One region of the Glutamicibacter halophytocola genome, then DNA from elsewhere that is predicted to be linked to it. Evidence: riboswitches for the same ligand, from Rfam matches in the RefSeq annotation. Region 1 holds a riboswitch; the other holds the start of a gene.

Region 1 (7,291 bases):
TATCAACTGTTTGATACATTAATTATCACCGAGGAGGCACGATGGCATCTCTATCAACACAATTCGGCACATTTGCCGTAGCGGCGCTGGTTGTTTATTTCTTATTGCGGGCATTCGGTCGTGCTAAGAACGGTGAACTGCTCAGAAGCGCACGACAGCACGCATTGTGGTGTGCAATCATCGGCTACTTTGCCACTGCCTCAAGCAATTGGTTCGGCGAAGCCGTGGACGTGCCCATAAGCGATCAAAGTAATCTCGATGTTGCGATGGGCATTGCTTCAGCAGCCACCCCTGGCCTGTGGGTCGCTTTCATCTATGTCGCCAGCCAGTACACCTGGCCACGCCGGTTGAAGCCGCTGCGCACCGCGACTCTTGCCCCACGTTCCTTGACGAGCCCGATACCCAAGAAGCTCGTTGCAGCAACGCTGGTTGTTCTGATCCTGGCCTGCGTGACGGTTTACTCTGTTCGAGACGTCGCAGCCATTGCACCATTGCCAGAGACTGAAATCAGTGCCGATGATTACTCCTACAGCAATCCTTCGCAGGACGGATTGCGTGCTGCCGGAGAGATCCTTCCTTACCTCTACGTGAGCTTCGGAATCCTCGCATTGGCTGCAATCGTAGCTTCCATTGTCATTCTTAGGCGTCGGCCACTTCCGGGAATCTCCGAGCACAATAACCGGCTGTTGCGCACCATCTGGCTGAACCGCCTCTACCGCACCGTTGCCGTATCGCTGGCGGTACAGGCGGGAGAGGCCCTGCACTACAAGGCGCGCTGGTTCCACAACGAGTCCACACGCTACATTGATGGATCAGGTGCGGGGATCGAGTACATGGATAGCATGTACAAAATCGGCAACAACCTGGACTGGACGGCGAACTACGCTGTCCTGGGCATTTCGGTCTTGATGCTTTTCTGGCGACCGCCGACGAACTTTGAAAATCTCCCGCGGGCAAAACGCACCGGGTTCAGCAGGCTGCGCGATCAGCTGTTCTCCCTGCAATACGCGACAGCCCTGCTCATGTTCGTTGCCATTTTCATCGCATGGCCGAATTTGCCTGTCAGCGATGACTACAAGTTGCCTACCGGCGAGCGCGAGACTTGGATGCTGGTGTTGTTCACCAGTGCCGCAGTGTTCTACCTTGCGTTGAATGCGCTTTACCTCGGGTACGCGAACGTGGTTTCACGGCAGATTTCTGCCGCTCCCAAGCATTCGGCAAGGTTGCCCATGTCGCCTTATATTTGCGCCGGATTGCTCATAGTTGCGTGCTTGTACTTCTTGCTCTTTCCCCCGTTGGACTACTTATGGGGTTTCGTTGCGCCAAGCAAAGTGGTTGTCATTGCCCTGGTAGTCCTGCTCGTCCTCGCACATCTGGGATTTGCCTGGTTCGCGCGTAGATCCATTATCCCGTGGAACGTTACGGCCGCTGAAGAAATCTGGTACCGGAGGGTTTTAGAACTGCGTTCCCTGCGAGCGGTCACAAGTACCGTCGCGGCCATGCTGGTTGTCGGCTACGAGTTTCCGGTCCGCCTGGATCTTCTTGCCATCATGATCTTCTGCATTCCGGCGGTCATATTCCTCGAACGCCCCATGGACAGCGAAGCAAGGTCCTTGCAGAGGTCAACGTCCGCATGAGCACACAGATCAGTGTGGACCTTGAGGCAGCCACCGCACCCTATGAGCAGATCCGCTCGCAGATTGCCGCGCTCATCAACCTTGGCGAGTTGGCGCCGGGCAACCGATTGCCGACCGTCCGAGCGCTGGCCACGGACTTGGGGGTTGCAGCCGGAACGGTGGCTCGCGCCTATAAGGAGCTGGAAGCCGAAGGGCTGATTTCCTCGAGGCGCCGCGCAGGCACCATAGTGAGCGAACGACCCGGATCTGTTGATACCCACGAAGACCTGGTGGCCGCGGTGGACCAGCTGTGGAAATTGGCGGCGGCGCAGCATGTTGACGCCGCGACGCTCAAGGCATTGGTGGCACGACGCGAACCCTGAGGATTTGTTCTGGGCACCCCTTCTGCGTACTCTCTAAATCAGTGACACGGGGTGCCGGAGAAGCCGACTGAGATGAAACCCGTCGAACCTGATCTAGTTCACGCTAGCGGAGGGATGTCGCATGACTCTGCCTATCGTTGCCCAAAAATACCGGCAACGCTCCCCCTTGGTTTTTTGCCTGACGAATACTGTCGTCACCAACTTCACCGCCAATGTCCTTCTTGCCTCCGGCGCATCGCCGGCGATGACCAACCTGCCCGGAGAGGCCGGAGGGTTTGCCGCCATGGCTTCCGCGGTACTGGTGAATCTGGGCACTCCAAGCACCGAGCAAATGGTTGCCATGGAGGAAGCGGTCCTCTCGGCGAGCGCGGCTGGCACCCCCTGGGTATTGGATCCGGTAGCCGTGGGCGCCCTTTCGGTGCGCACCGATTTCGCACGACACATTGTGCAGCAGCGTCCGGCCTTGATCCGCGGCAATGCCTCGGAAATCCTGGCCTTGGCGGGCAAGGATTCCAGCGGCCGAGGTGTTGATGCAGCAGATACCGTGCAGGCAGCCCTGGACGCCGGACGCGAATTGGCCAAGGAGCACGGGTGCGTTGTTGCCATCTCCGGTGAAGCGGACGCCATCATCGACGCGAACCGCACCGTGCTGGTGCATACCAACGGGATCGGGTTGACCAGGATCACCGGTGGAGGATGCGCGCTGGGCGCCTTCAACGCGGGCATGCTCGCAGTGCACGAGGACCCCTTTGACGCAGCCATCGCTGCCCACGGATTCTATGGCCTCGCCGCAGAAAAGGCGCTGGCGGCAAGCAGCGGTCCGGGGAGTTTTGCCGTGGCCTTCCTTGATGCCCTGGCCGCCACCGAACCTGAAGAACTACAGAATTTGAAGTACGAGGAATTGAACCATGGATAATATCGGCGCATACCTGGTAGCCAACACCGCTAGCTGCACGCCACGCACCACCCTGGAAGTCATCGAAGGGGCGGTGGCCGGCGGCATCGAGTGGATCCAGCTGCGGGCCAAAGACGAGACCGCGCGCGAATTCTTCGAACTGGCCTGCGCCGCGACCCGCCTCACCGAAGGCAAGGCGAAGTTGCTGATCAATGACCGGATCGACGTGTTCTTGGCGGCCCGCGCGGCCGGGGCAGCGGTCAGTGGAATCCACATCGGCCAGAAGGACATCCCGGTGCGCCTGGCACGCCAGATCATGGGCGAAGGCATCATCGGCTTGAGCGCTTCCACCGATGCCCAGCTGGCGCAGGCCAACCTCGATGCCGAGGCGATCGACTACTTGGGGGTCGGCGCAGTGCGTGCCACTCCAACCAAAAAGGACCACCCAACCCCGATTGGGCTGGACGGTTTTGCCCGCGCCGCATCGCGGACTTCCCTGCCCTGCGTAGCCATCGGGGCGATCACCGCGCAGGATGCCAGCGCCATCCGCGCAGGCGGCGGAGCCGGCTTGGCCGTGGTCCGCGCCATCTGCAATGCCGACGACCCGCAAGCTGCCAGCGGGCAGCTGGTGGCAGCGTGGGCGGCAGCGCAGTGAAAAACATTCTCTCCATTGCCGGCTCCGACCCCTCCGGTGGCGCAGGAATCCAAGCGGACCTGAAGGCCATTGCCGCCAACGGCGGCTACGGCATGTGCGTGATCACCGCGCTGACCGCGCAGAACACCCTGGGCGTCAGCGCGGTACAGGCCATCGATGGCGAGTTTGTGCTCGCTCAGCTCAACGCGATCAGCGCCGACGTCCAGATCGATGCCATTAAAATTGGCATGCTGGCCAACGAGGAGATCATCCGCGCCGTCAACGGATGGCTGGATACCGTGGATGCCCCGGTGGTACTGGATCCGGTCATGGTAGCCACCAGCGGGGACCGGCTCCTGGAAGATGAGGCGGTGCTCGATTCCCTGTTGGACCGCGCTTCGGTGATCACGCCCAATCTGCTGGAGCTGGCAAGCTTGCTGCGCGAGCCGGCAGCGGCCGACTGGCCGCAGGTCCTGGAACAGGCCCGGCGGCTGGCTGCCAAGCATGATGCACTGGTCCTGGCCAAGGGCGGGCATCTGGCCGGGGACCTGTGTCCCGATGCGCTGGTTTCCGCCCAGGGAGTATTGGCCGAGTTCAGCAACCAGCGCCACCACACCAAGAACACCCACGGCACCGGATGCACCCTGTCCAGCGCCCTGGCGACGATCTATGCATCGGGCGGCGACTGGGCCAGCGCGCTGGAACAGGCCAAGGCCTATCTGTTCCGCGCCATCGGAGCTGCCGATGAACTCAACGTCGGCCGCGGGCATGGCCCGGTGAACCACTTTGCCCACTTCTTCAGCGAAGCTGATCCGATGGATCAGTGGTGGCAGCAGATCCACGAGCTGCGCGGCTCCATCGACAACCTGGAGTTCATTGCCCAGCTGGCCGACGGCACGCTGGACCCAGCGGACTTTGAATACTATTTGGCGCAGGACGCGCTGTACCTGCAGCGCTATGCCCAGGTGCTGGCCGAAGCCAGCGCATTGGCCCCGGATCTTGACGCGCAGCGCTTCTGGGCCGGCTCCGCCCGGGAAATCCTGGAAGGCGAGCTGCAGCTGCATCGCAGCTACCTGGCCGAAGGGACCGCCAATCCCAGCGCCATCACATTGAACTACGTGAACCACCTGGCCGCTTCCAAGCGCAGCTACGCGGAGCTGATCGCCGCAATCCTGCCGTGCTATTGGCTGTACCAGGATATCGGCAAGCGCCTGGCCTCAGCCAACCATCCAGCGCACCCGTACAAGCAGTGGCTGGTGACCTATGCGTCGGAGGAATTCGATCTAGCCACCGAGCGCGCCATCGACATGGTGCGCGTCGCGTGGAAGCAGGCCGACGTCGATCTGCGCGAGCGGATGCGGCTGGCCTTCGTGCGATCCTCCGAACACGAGGTGGCCTTCTTCGATCAGGCACGGCGGAACCGAGTAGAATTCTCTACGGCCTGAAACGCGCGGGCCACGATCTGGAGGATTGCATGAGCTGGAGCATTCACGGCAACGGAAAGACCATCACCCCGGGCGAAGTTGTTGCCCCGGAAGAACGTCTGCACTGGCCGCAAACCATTTCCATTGGCGCCCAGCACATCCTGGCGATGTTCGGCTCCAGCATCCTGGTCCCGACCCTGACCGGTTTCCCGGTGACCACCACCTTGCTGTTCACCGGCTTGGCCACGATCATCTTCTTGCTGATGACCAAAAACAAGGTCCCCAGCTACCTCGGCTCGTCTTTTGCGATGATCGCTCCGGTCATCTCCACCACCCAGTCGCACAGCATGGCTGGCGCGCTGGGCGGCATCGTGATGACCGGTGCGCTGCTTTTTGCGGTGGGGCTGATTGTCCAGGTGACCGGCACCGGATGGATCCACTCCTTGATGCCGCCGGTGGTCATGGGCACAATCGTTGCGCTGATCGGCTTGAACCTGGCCAGTGCGACCCTGGCGCCCATGACCGATTTCCCGCTGACCACCTTCTTGACGGTGATCTTCACGGTGCTGGCCACGGTGGCCTTCAAGGGCCTGCTGGGGCGCCTGTCAATTCTGGTGGGCCTGGTCCTCGGCTACCTGCTGGCTTTGGTCCAGGGCCAAGTTGATTTCAAGGCCGTCCACGCTGCCGACTGGGTGGGCCTGCCGCAATTCACCACTCCAACCTTCCACTTTGATACCGCGCTGATGTTCCTGCCAGCCGTGTTCGTCCTGATTGCCGAGAATATCGGGCACGTGCGCACCGTGGGCGTGATGACCGGGCGGGACCTCTCGAAGTTCAATGGCCGCGCGTTGATGGCCGATGGCGCTGCCAGCGTCGTTGCCGGGCTCGGTGGCGGTTCGGCCACCACCACCTACGCCGAGAACATTGGCGTGATGGCCGCGTCCCGCGTGTACTCCACTGCCGCCTACTGGGTGGCGGCCATCGTGGCCATGGCTTTGGCCTTCTTGCCGAAGTTCGGCGCTTTGGTGGGCACCATTCCGGCGGGTGTCATCGGCGGCCTGGGCATTGTCCTGTACGGCATGATCGGCATTGTCGGCGCCCGCTTGTGGATCGAGGCGAAGGTCGACTTTGGCAACCCGATCAATTTGATGACCGCAGGCACCGGGCTGATTATCGCGATTGCCGTGACCAGCGATATCTCCTTCGGCCAGTTCCAGCTCGGCGGCATCGCGCTGGGCTCGATCGCCACCTTGGTGGTGTTCCATTCGATGCGCGCGGTGGCCAAGCTGCGCGGCAATGACCTCGCCGGGAACCCGAGCGAATCCTGAGATTTTTAAAAAAATTTTTTCGGCCGGCCGGTGCTGCGACTTTGCTCGTGGCACCGGCCGGCCTTTTTTGTGCAATCCCCCGCTGGTTAGGCACGAGGCGTAGTGGCCCGAAAGGCATTCTGGGTGAATCTTGTAAGGACTCCTTCCAAAATGTGATTGTTATCCCACCAAAAACTGAAAATTACCGATTTCCGCCCCGGCCAAATCGGATAGCATGGCTGATTGTGACTGCGACAACATCAGACGGAAAACTCTCCGCGCGACTCATCTTCATCGCCCTCGGGGCGGCACTGGGTGGGTTCGTTTTTGGATATGACTCATCAATCGTTAACGGCACCGTAGACGCTGTCGAGCACGAATTCGGGCTCAACGCGGTAACTATCGGTTTCACTGTTTCCTGCGCCTTGCTGGGCGCAGCTCTGGGCGCATGGGTAGCAGGTGTGGTCTCCGAACGCGTGGGACGCGTGCGCACCATGCTCTTCGCCTCCATTCTCCTGGCCATCTCGGCCATCGGCTGCGGCCTGTGCTTCAGCGCCGCCGACCTCATCGTATGGCGCATCGTTGGCGGCATCGGCGTCGGCTTCGCTTCGGTGATCGCTCCCGCCTACATCGCCGAGGTCTCCCCGGCAGCCCACCGTGGACGCCTGGGCACCATGCAGCAGATGGCCATCGTGCTGGGCATCTTCGTGGCCTTCCTGGTCAGCGCGCTGCTGGTCTTCGTCATGGGTTCGGCCGACGCCACCGGCTGGTTCGGCCTGGCGGCGTGGCGCTGGATGTACCTCTCGCTGCTGGTGCCAGCGGTGCTCTACGGCGTGCTCTCGCTGCGCCTGCCCGAATCCCCGCGCTACCTCGTTGAGCGCGGCCGCTACGTGGAAGCCGCCGCTGTGCTGACTCGTGACATGGGCATGAACGCTGGCGCGGAAACCGAGAAGAAGATCGAAGAAATCCGTGCCACCGTGCACGTGGAACGCCGCCAGAAGTTCAGCGACCTGCTGGGCCGCTTCGGCTTCC
Region 2 (7,291 bases), 1.1 Mb from region 1:
GCGGCTTCCAGAAGCAGCGCCCCGGGCCGGGGGCTGGCCGGTTGGACCTGTGGCGAATAGCCTGGCACCCACACCCCGGCCTCCGAAAGCTCTGCACGCAGGCTTTCATCGTCAATGAGCCGTTGCGGGTCCAGGTCGTGGGCGACACCTCCGCCTGGTTCGAGGACGATCACTCGATCCATATGTTCTGCCCACGCATCCAGCCGGTGCTCGACCACGATCAGCGTGGCGCCACTAAGCTGGGCGGCGTTGAGCACCGCATCGCGCAATGGCCCGATGCCTTCCGGGTCGACGTTGGCGGTGGGTTCATCAAGCAGCATCAGCCCCGGCTGCATGGCCAGGATTCCGGCCAGGGCCAGGCGCTGCTTTTGCCCGCCGGACAGTTCCTGGGTGCGGTGGTCCATGGGCAGCATGCCCAGCCCCACCGCGTCCAGGGCCTCGGGAATTCTCTGGCGGATGATGGCCGGATCCACCGCCAGGTTTTCGGCGCCAAAGGCCACATCGTCGGCGACCCGGCTTTGCACCACCTGGGTCTCCGGGTCCTGCTGCATCAGTCCCACCGGGTGTTCCCGGGCGAAGGCGTCCGACCCGTCGATGAGCAATTGACCGGCGATCTGCTCGGCCCCATCGACTTCCAGCAGTCCGGCCAGGGCATGGAGCAAGGTTGACTTGCCTGCCCCGGACGGGCCGATCAGCAGCACCTTTTCGCCGGAGTTGATCTGCACGTCAAATGCCGAGATGGCAGGTTGCGAGCGTTCCGGGTGTTGCCAGCAAAAACCTCGAGCAATGATCTCGATGCCTCGCCGAGTTTGTGCCGTGGCACCGGTGTTAGCCACCGAACTCATTTTGCGGCCAGTTTTCCGGATTCAAGGTGTGCCCGGCGGCTGGCCAAAGCGCTCAACGCGCCGGTCTTGGCCAGGCCGCGGGTTGCCAGCCAGGACAGCAGGCCTGCAACAATCAGCCCGGAGACACCGGTAGCGATCACGTGGAACAGCTTCAGCGCCGGGGTGTATTCAACGTAGTAGGCCATGATGTAGGCCTCGGAAATACCGGCGAAAAGTCCAGAGAAGAGCCCTGCAAGCAATGCCACGCCCAAGTTCCACTTGCGGTAGCGGAACGCGGCAAAGACCACTTCAGCACCCAGGCCCTGGACCAGGCCGGACAGCAGCACGGTCAGGCCATAATGCGAACCGAGCAGCGCTTCGACCACCGCTGCCAGCAGCTCGCAATACAGGGCCGCGCCGGGCTTGCGGATAATCAGCGCGCCAAGCACTGCGGGGAAGAGCCAAACGCCGGTGAGCAGCGCTGCCGCGGGCGGGAAGGCCGCAAAGGCCAGCGAGAACAGCCCGTAGCCTGCGCTCCAGGCCCAGAAGATGACGCCCGAGGCGACTGCGATGACCGATGCGGTGACGATGTCTACGACGCGCCAGCCAGAACGCTGGTTTGCTGCTGATTGGTTCATTGGTGGTCCTCCTATATCAAGGAGGGGAGATGTACGGATCCAGGGCACAATGCTCCCGGTCCGCATCCGAGATGCTCGACTTCCTTCGCCGGTACTAGCCGGAGCAGGTTCGAGGGTCTGCGATCTATCGCACTCTCAGCGTCTTGCGACTCCAGTTTCGAAGTCTGACGCTCCCCTGTCGGAAAATTACTGCCCACCTACCATACCGCAGGTATGCTGGGCAGAGGAACGATAAGTCACGACGTTGAAGCGAGGGCAAAATGAATACAGTGCAGAAACTTGCCACCACGGGAATTTCCATTGGCGCCGGTTTTGTCGGCAGCAAGCTGGTTGACCAGCTGTGGAAGGGTTTCACCGGAAACAAGGCACCCCGCAAGGGAAGTGAAGAAGCCGCCGAGGCTTCGCTGCGCCAGGCTCTCGGATTTGCGATCTTCTCGGCCATCGTGGCAGCCACCATTCAGGTGCTGGCAGACCGCGGTAGCAACAAGGTAGTCGCACGCTTTAGCAAGTAGTGCACACAGCACGGGCATCCCGCCGTCGGCGGGATGCCCGTGCTGTGTTGTCCTAGTCTTCAGATTTTCCCGATGCACCCGAGGTTGCATCGAAGGTTCCGGTGGGCGGGGCACTGCTGGTCTTGTCTACAATCTGCTTGAGCTCATCGGCATAGAGCGAATCCTTGGCAGCGTGCTTGGTGCGGTAGCCGGAGCGCCCGATCATATGGGCCGAAACCGGCGCGGTCAACAACTGCATCCCCCATGCCAGGAAGAGCACGGGAACCACAGCCCAGCTGCGCAGATGAATCGCCAGCCCGGTGAAGATCAGCAAGAACCCGAGGACCTGGGGCTTGGTTGCGGCATGCATGCGGGTGAGCATGTCGGGAAAGGTCAGCAGGCCAATACCGGCAATCAGCGACATGAGGCAACCGGCAATCAGCAGTACTGCCACGAGAATATCCACGAACATCTCCATCAGGCATTCCTCTGGTCAGAAACGTAGCGCGAGACGGTGACCGAGCCGATGAAGCCCAAAGTGCAAGCGGCAATGACGAAGAGCAGGTAGTCGGAGTGCCGGTTGTAGACCATCTCCAGGCACAGGGCCACGGAGATGATCAGCAGCATCACGTCCAGTGCGAGGACGCGGTCGAGAATCGAGGGGCCCTTGGCCACGCGGATTACACAGGCAACGGTGGCCAAGCCCAGCATGATGCCGCAAATCCACATCACGATTTCCATCATTTTTTGCCCTTCATTCGCATCAGGTTCGGTCCGCATTCGTGCTTGATCGCGTCGAATTCATCCCGGCTGCCGATGGCCATGATCATCCGGCGTTCAATGTCGCGCACGGCTTCGCGGGCGCGGTCCATATCCTGCCTTGATTCGATATTGATGTAGTGCAAGTACAGCGTTGAGGAACTGCGGTCCACGTCAATGACGAAGGATCCCGGGATCAGGGTCAGCACATGGCCAACCGTTGTCACGATCAGATCCGAGTCGGTGCGCAAAGGAACCGCAATGACCCCGCTGCGGGTCTTCTTTCCCCGGAAGATGGCCAGTCGGGCCACTTCGAAGCTGGCCACAAACACCTGGCCGATAAACCAGATGAATAGCTGCAGGCAGTACCAAACGTTCATGCGTCCCGAAAGCACCACCGGAGGCAGCGGAAAGAGCGTGACGATGACCAGCGCGATAATCACACCGAAGATCAGGTTCGCCGGAGAGAAATCCTGCCACAGTGCGCACCACACAAAAATCAGCAGGGCCAGCAGCGGCCATTCCTGCTTGAGCGTCGCCCGGTGGCGCACGCCTGAGGTATCCAGCGCATCATCAATACGCTGGTCACCGGGTTTCAATTTTTTAGTCGGCATCATCCCTCCAATCAGAATGGCAAGATCGCGTTGATGTATGCGTCGCGGGCAATGAGCTCCGCGGCGACCCGTTCACAGAATTCAAAAATCGGCCCGGCAAAAATAGTCAGGGCAATACCCGCTGCCACCAGCGAACCGGTGGCATAGCGCATGCCCCAGGGCAGGGACGCAGCTTCCAATTCCCGGGCCAGCTTCAGGCCCAGGCCGGGGTTCTGCGCTCCACCAGCCGCGGTTTCGGACGCCACCTGGGCTGCTTCATCCACCAGCTCCTGGTTCGGCACCTCGGCATCGGCAGCGCGACGCCAGAAGATGCGGGCCCAGACACGAATGATCGCCAGCAACGTCAGCAGGCTGGTCAGCAGGCCGGCGCCCACCACCACCCAGGTCAGCGGGTCGGCATCCTGCACGGCGGCATGGAGCAGCCCGAACTTGCCCAGGAAACCGGAGAACGGAGGAATGCCGCCGAGGTTGATCGCCGGAATGAAGAAGAGCAGGGACAGGGCCGGGGAAAGCTTGGCCAATGAGCCCAGCTTGGTGACATTGGAGCTTCCGGCACGGCGTTCTATCAGGCCAGCGACCATGAACAGCGAGGTCTGGACGATGATGTGGTGGCCCACGTAGTAGATGGTCGCCGCAATGGCCAGCGGTCCCCCGACAGCCACGCCGAAAATCAGGTATCCGATGTGGCTGGTGAGGGTGAAGGAGAGCATGCGCTTGAAGTCCGTCTGCGCCAGCGCACCAAGAATACCGATCACCATGGTCAGCGCCGCCACCACCAGCAGCCCGGCGTTCACGGCGCCACCCGGGAAAATCAGTGTTTCGGTGCGCACGATTGCGTAGACGCCCACCTTGGTCAGCAAGCCGGCGAACACCGCGGTCACCGGTGCCGGTGCCGTCGGGTAGGAGTCCGGAAGCCACAGGGACAGCGGGAACACTGCCGCTTTAATGCCGAAGGCAATCAGCAGCAGCACATGCAAAATCAATTGCGGGCCCTGGTCCAGTTCGGGCAGCTTCACGGCCAGGTCGGCCATATTCACCGTGCCGGTCGCCGCATAGGTCATGGCGATGGCCATCAGGAAGATCACCGAGGACACCACCGAAACCACCACGTAGGTGGTACCGGCGCGGATGCGTTCGGCAGTTCCGCCCAGGGTCAGCAGCACGTAGCTGGCGGTCAGCAGGATTTCGAACCCGACGTACAGGTTGAACAGGTCGGCGGCCAGGAAGGCGTTGGACACACCGGCGAGCAGGATCAGGTAGGCCGGATGGAAGACCGACACCGGGCCGGGCTCATCGCCGTCGGCCAGGCCCTGGCTGGTGGCGAAGAAGAGCACTGCCAGCGAGACCAGGGTGGAAATCAGCAGCATGAAGGAGCTGAAGCCATCGACCATCAGCGCGATGCCAAAGGGCGACTCCCAGCCGCCGATGTGGATGGCGTAGCTTTCGCCTCCCCATACCGCGGCGAGCATGCCCGCTTCCAGCACGAGGGTCAAGCAGAGGATCCCGATGGTGATCAGGCGCTGGGTGCGCACCTGCCGCCGTGCCAAGAACGCCGCCCCGGCACCGATAATCGGCAAGACCACGGCCAGGGGTGCTAGATCCAGAAAATTCACTCTTCCCCCTCGCGCACTGGGCGGCCCTCTTCGTCAACGAATTCGGTCGTATCCTCTGCCACCGGCGAGTCTTCCTCTTCGTCGTATGCGGTCTTCTGCGAGACCTTGATATCTTCGGTGTCATCGGCCAGTTCATCGGCGCTGGTCAACGTCCAGGAACGGTAGATCATGGCCAGCAGGAAGGCGGTGACTGCGAAGGTGATCACGATGGCCGTGAGGATCAGGGCTTGCGGCAACGGATCCGAATATTCCTCGGCAGCCAATCCGGATTGGAACAGCGGTGCCACTCCGCGCCGGCCGCCGCTGGTGAGGATCAGCAGGTTGATGCCGTTGCCCAGCAGCATGATGCCCAGCAGCACGCGGGTCAGCGTGCGTTCAAGGACCAGATAGAATCCGGCCGCCAGCAGCACCCCGGTAATCACGAGGAAGGTGATGTTCACGCTCATCGTCCAACTCCTGTCCGTGATGCTTCAACAAAGTCGTGGCGATCCACCGGGCTGCGTCCTTCGGAGAGCGAATCGATCTCGCTGCCCAGCGAACGCAAGACATCCTGCACCAGGCCCAGCACCACCAGGTAGACGCCGATATCGAAGACGGTGGAGGTGACAAACTTGTGGTCGCCGAAGAACCAGAATTCCATGGCATAGGTCGTGAATATTTCATCGCCCATCAGCAGCGGCACAATTCCGGACAGCCCGGCCAGCGCAATCCCGCCACCGATCAGCATGCCCGGGGCGATCCGCATGGACTCGGAGAGCTCGATGCGTCCTCCGGCCAGGTAGCGGATGGTTAATGCCAGCCCTGCGATCAGCCCGCCGGCAAAACCGCCACCTGGCGTATTGTGCCCGGTGAGCAACGTGTAGACCGAGAGGATCAGCACCGAGTGGAACATCAGGCGGGTGACCACTTCAAAAATGATGGAGCGCCGTTCGGCGACCAGGGTGCTTCCTGCCATCAGCCAGTCCTGGTTGCCGCTGGAGGCGAAACGCCTGGCAATGCGCAGTTCCACTTCCTTGGAGTCCTTGCCGCCCATGGCTTCGGAGCCCGAATCGATGCTTCCCGGGGCCACCTCGTGGGCACGCACCCGGTTGCCGAAGCTGCGTCCTGCGAAGATCAGCGACGCCACGCCGGTGGCAGCTGCCGCCAGCACGGTGATTTCACCGAAGGTGTCCCACACACGCATATCCACCAGGGCAACGTTCACAATGTTCTTGCCGTAGCCCTGGTTGTAGGCCAATTCCGGCCAGGCCAGCGAGATGCTGGCTTCTTGGCGGGCGCCCATCATGGCGATGGCAATGTAAATGACCATCACTGCCAAGGCAATCGCCATCAGGGCGCGGCCCCACTTGATACGGACCACCCCGCCCCACAAGCGCTTGGGCAGGGCGCGCAGGGCGAGCACGAAGGAAACCAGCACGATGGTTTCGACCAGCAGCTGGGTCAGCGCCAGATCCGGTGCCCCCTGCAGCGCAAAAATTGCCACCATGCCATAGCCGGTAACCGAGACCATCAGCACCGCCATGAAGCGCTTCGGGGCGATGATTGCCACCACGGCGCCGGCGATAATAATCGCGCCGATCAGCAGCTGGGCAGGATGATCGGCAACAATCCAGTTCTGTGGCCATGGCGTAGACACGGTCAGGGCGATGCCCAGCGGAAGCACCAGCACTACGCCCAGGATCACTCCCAGGTAGAAGGACAGCGAACCACGCTGGGTGCGACCGGTGATCCAAATCGCCGCCATGTCCAAGGCGTTCACCGACATGCGGTAGATTTCTTCGGCCGAGACCGTCATCCGGCGCAGTGGTGCCCCGGTATCGGTTCGCCGGCGGATCCAGTAGAAGGCCAGGCCCAAGCTCGCCGACAGCGCGCTCAGCCCGAGGGCCGCATTAAAACCGGCAAACGGCAGCAGGTGCATCTTGCCTGGTCCGCCCTGGGCCTCAGACCACTGCAGCATCAGCGGTTCCACCAGCTGCGGGTAGACGCCAAGGAGGAGCGTCAGCGCCGAAAGCACCAGCAGCGGTGCCAGGAAAATGAGGGTGGGCGCCTTGCAGATCAGCGCAGGCACCGAATGCTTCTTCACCCCGAAAGCCCCGAAGAAGAAACGCAGCGAATAGCCCATGGTCAATCCGGCGCCCAGCACCAGACCGATCAGCGCGATCATGCCCCACGGGGTGTCAAGGTGCAACGCTGACTCGTAGACTGCTTCCTTGGCGACGAACCCGAAGAGCAGCGGGATTCCGGCCATCGAAGCGGCCGCGATCCCGGCGGTGGCTGTGAGGATTGGCATGGCACGGCGCAGCCCGCTGAGCTTTCGAATATCACGGGTGCCGGTGTTGTGGTCGATGATGC

What was found. A riboswitch is a leader RNA that binds a small molecule or an ion and turns the genes downstream of it on or off. The one in region 1 is predicted to bind thiamine pyrophosphate.
Region 2: another riboswitch for thiamine pyrophosphate. It lies ahead of AOZ07_RS13170 (ECF transporter S component); the one in region 1 lies ahead of thiM (hydroxyethylthiazole kinase).

Annotation. Positions count from the first base shown of each region.
Region 1 is NZ_CP012750.1:62,816-70,106, reverse strand. Features, by position in the region: gene AOZ07_RS00320 (hypothetical protein) at 42-1,637, shown strand; gene AOZ07_RS00315 (GntR family transcriptional regulator) at 1,634-1,999, shown strand; TPP riboswitch at 2,037-2,131, shown strand; gene thiM (hydroxyethylthiazole kinase) at 2,121-2,915, shown strand; gene thiE (thiamine phosphate synthase) at 2,908-3,549, shown strand; gene thiD (bifunctional hydroxymethylpyrimidine kinase/phosphomethylpyrimidine kinase) at 3,531-4,973, shown strand; gene AOZ07_RS00295 (uracil-xanthine permease family protein) at 5,003-6,280, shown strand; gene AOZ07_RS00290 (sugar porter family MFS transporter) at 6,505-7,291, shown strand, end outside.
Region 2 is NZ_CP012750.1:2,843,965-2,851,255, forward strand. Features, by position in the region: gene AOZ07_RS13165 (ATP-binding cassette domain-containing protein) at 1-845, opposite strand, end outside; gene AOZ07_RS13170 (ECF transporter S component) at 842-1,462, opposite strand; TPP riboswitch at 1,526-1,649, opposite strand; gene AOZ07_RS13175 (DUF4235 domain-containing protein) at 1,723-1,974, shown strand; gene mnhG (monovalent cation/H(+) antiporter subunit G) at 2,027-2,431, opposite strand; gene AOZ07_RS13185 (MrpF/PhaF family protein) at 2,431-2,697, opposite strand; gene AOZ07_RS13190 (Na+/H+ antiporter subunit E) at 2,694-3,326, opposite strand; gene AOZ07_RS13195 (Na+/H+ antiporter subunit D) at 3,338-4,939, opposite strand; gene AOZ07_RS13200 (Na(+)/H(+) antiporter subunit C) at 4,936-5,385, opposite strand; gene AOZ07_RS13205 (Na+/H+ antiporter subunit A) at 5,382-7,291, opposite strand, start outside.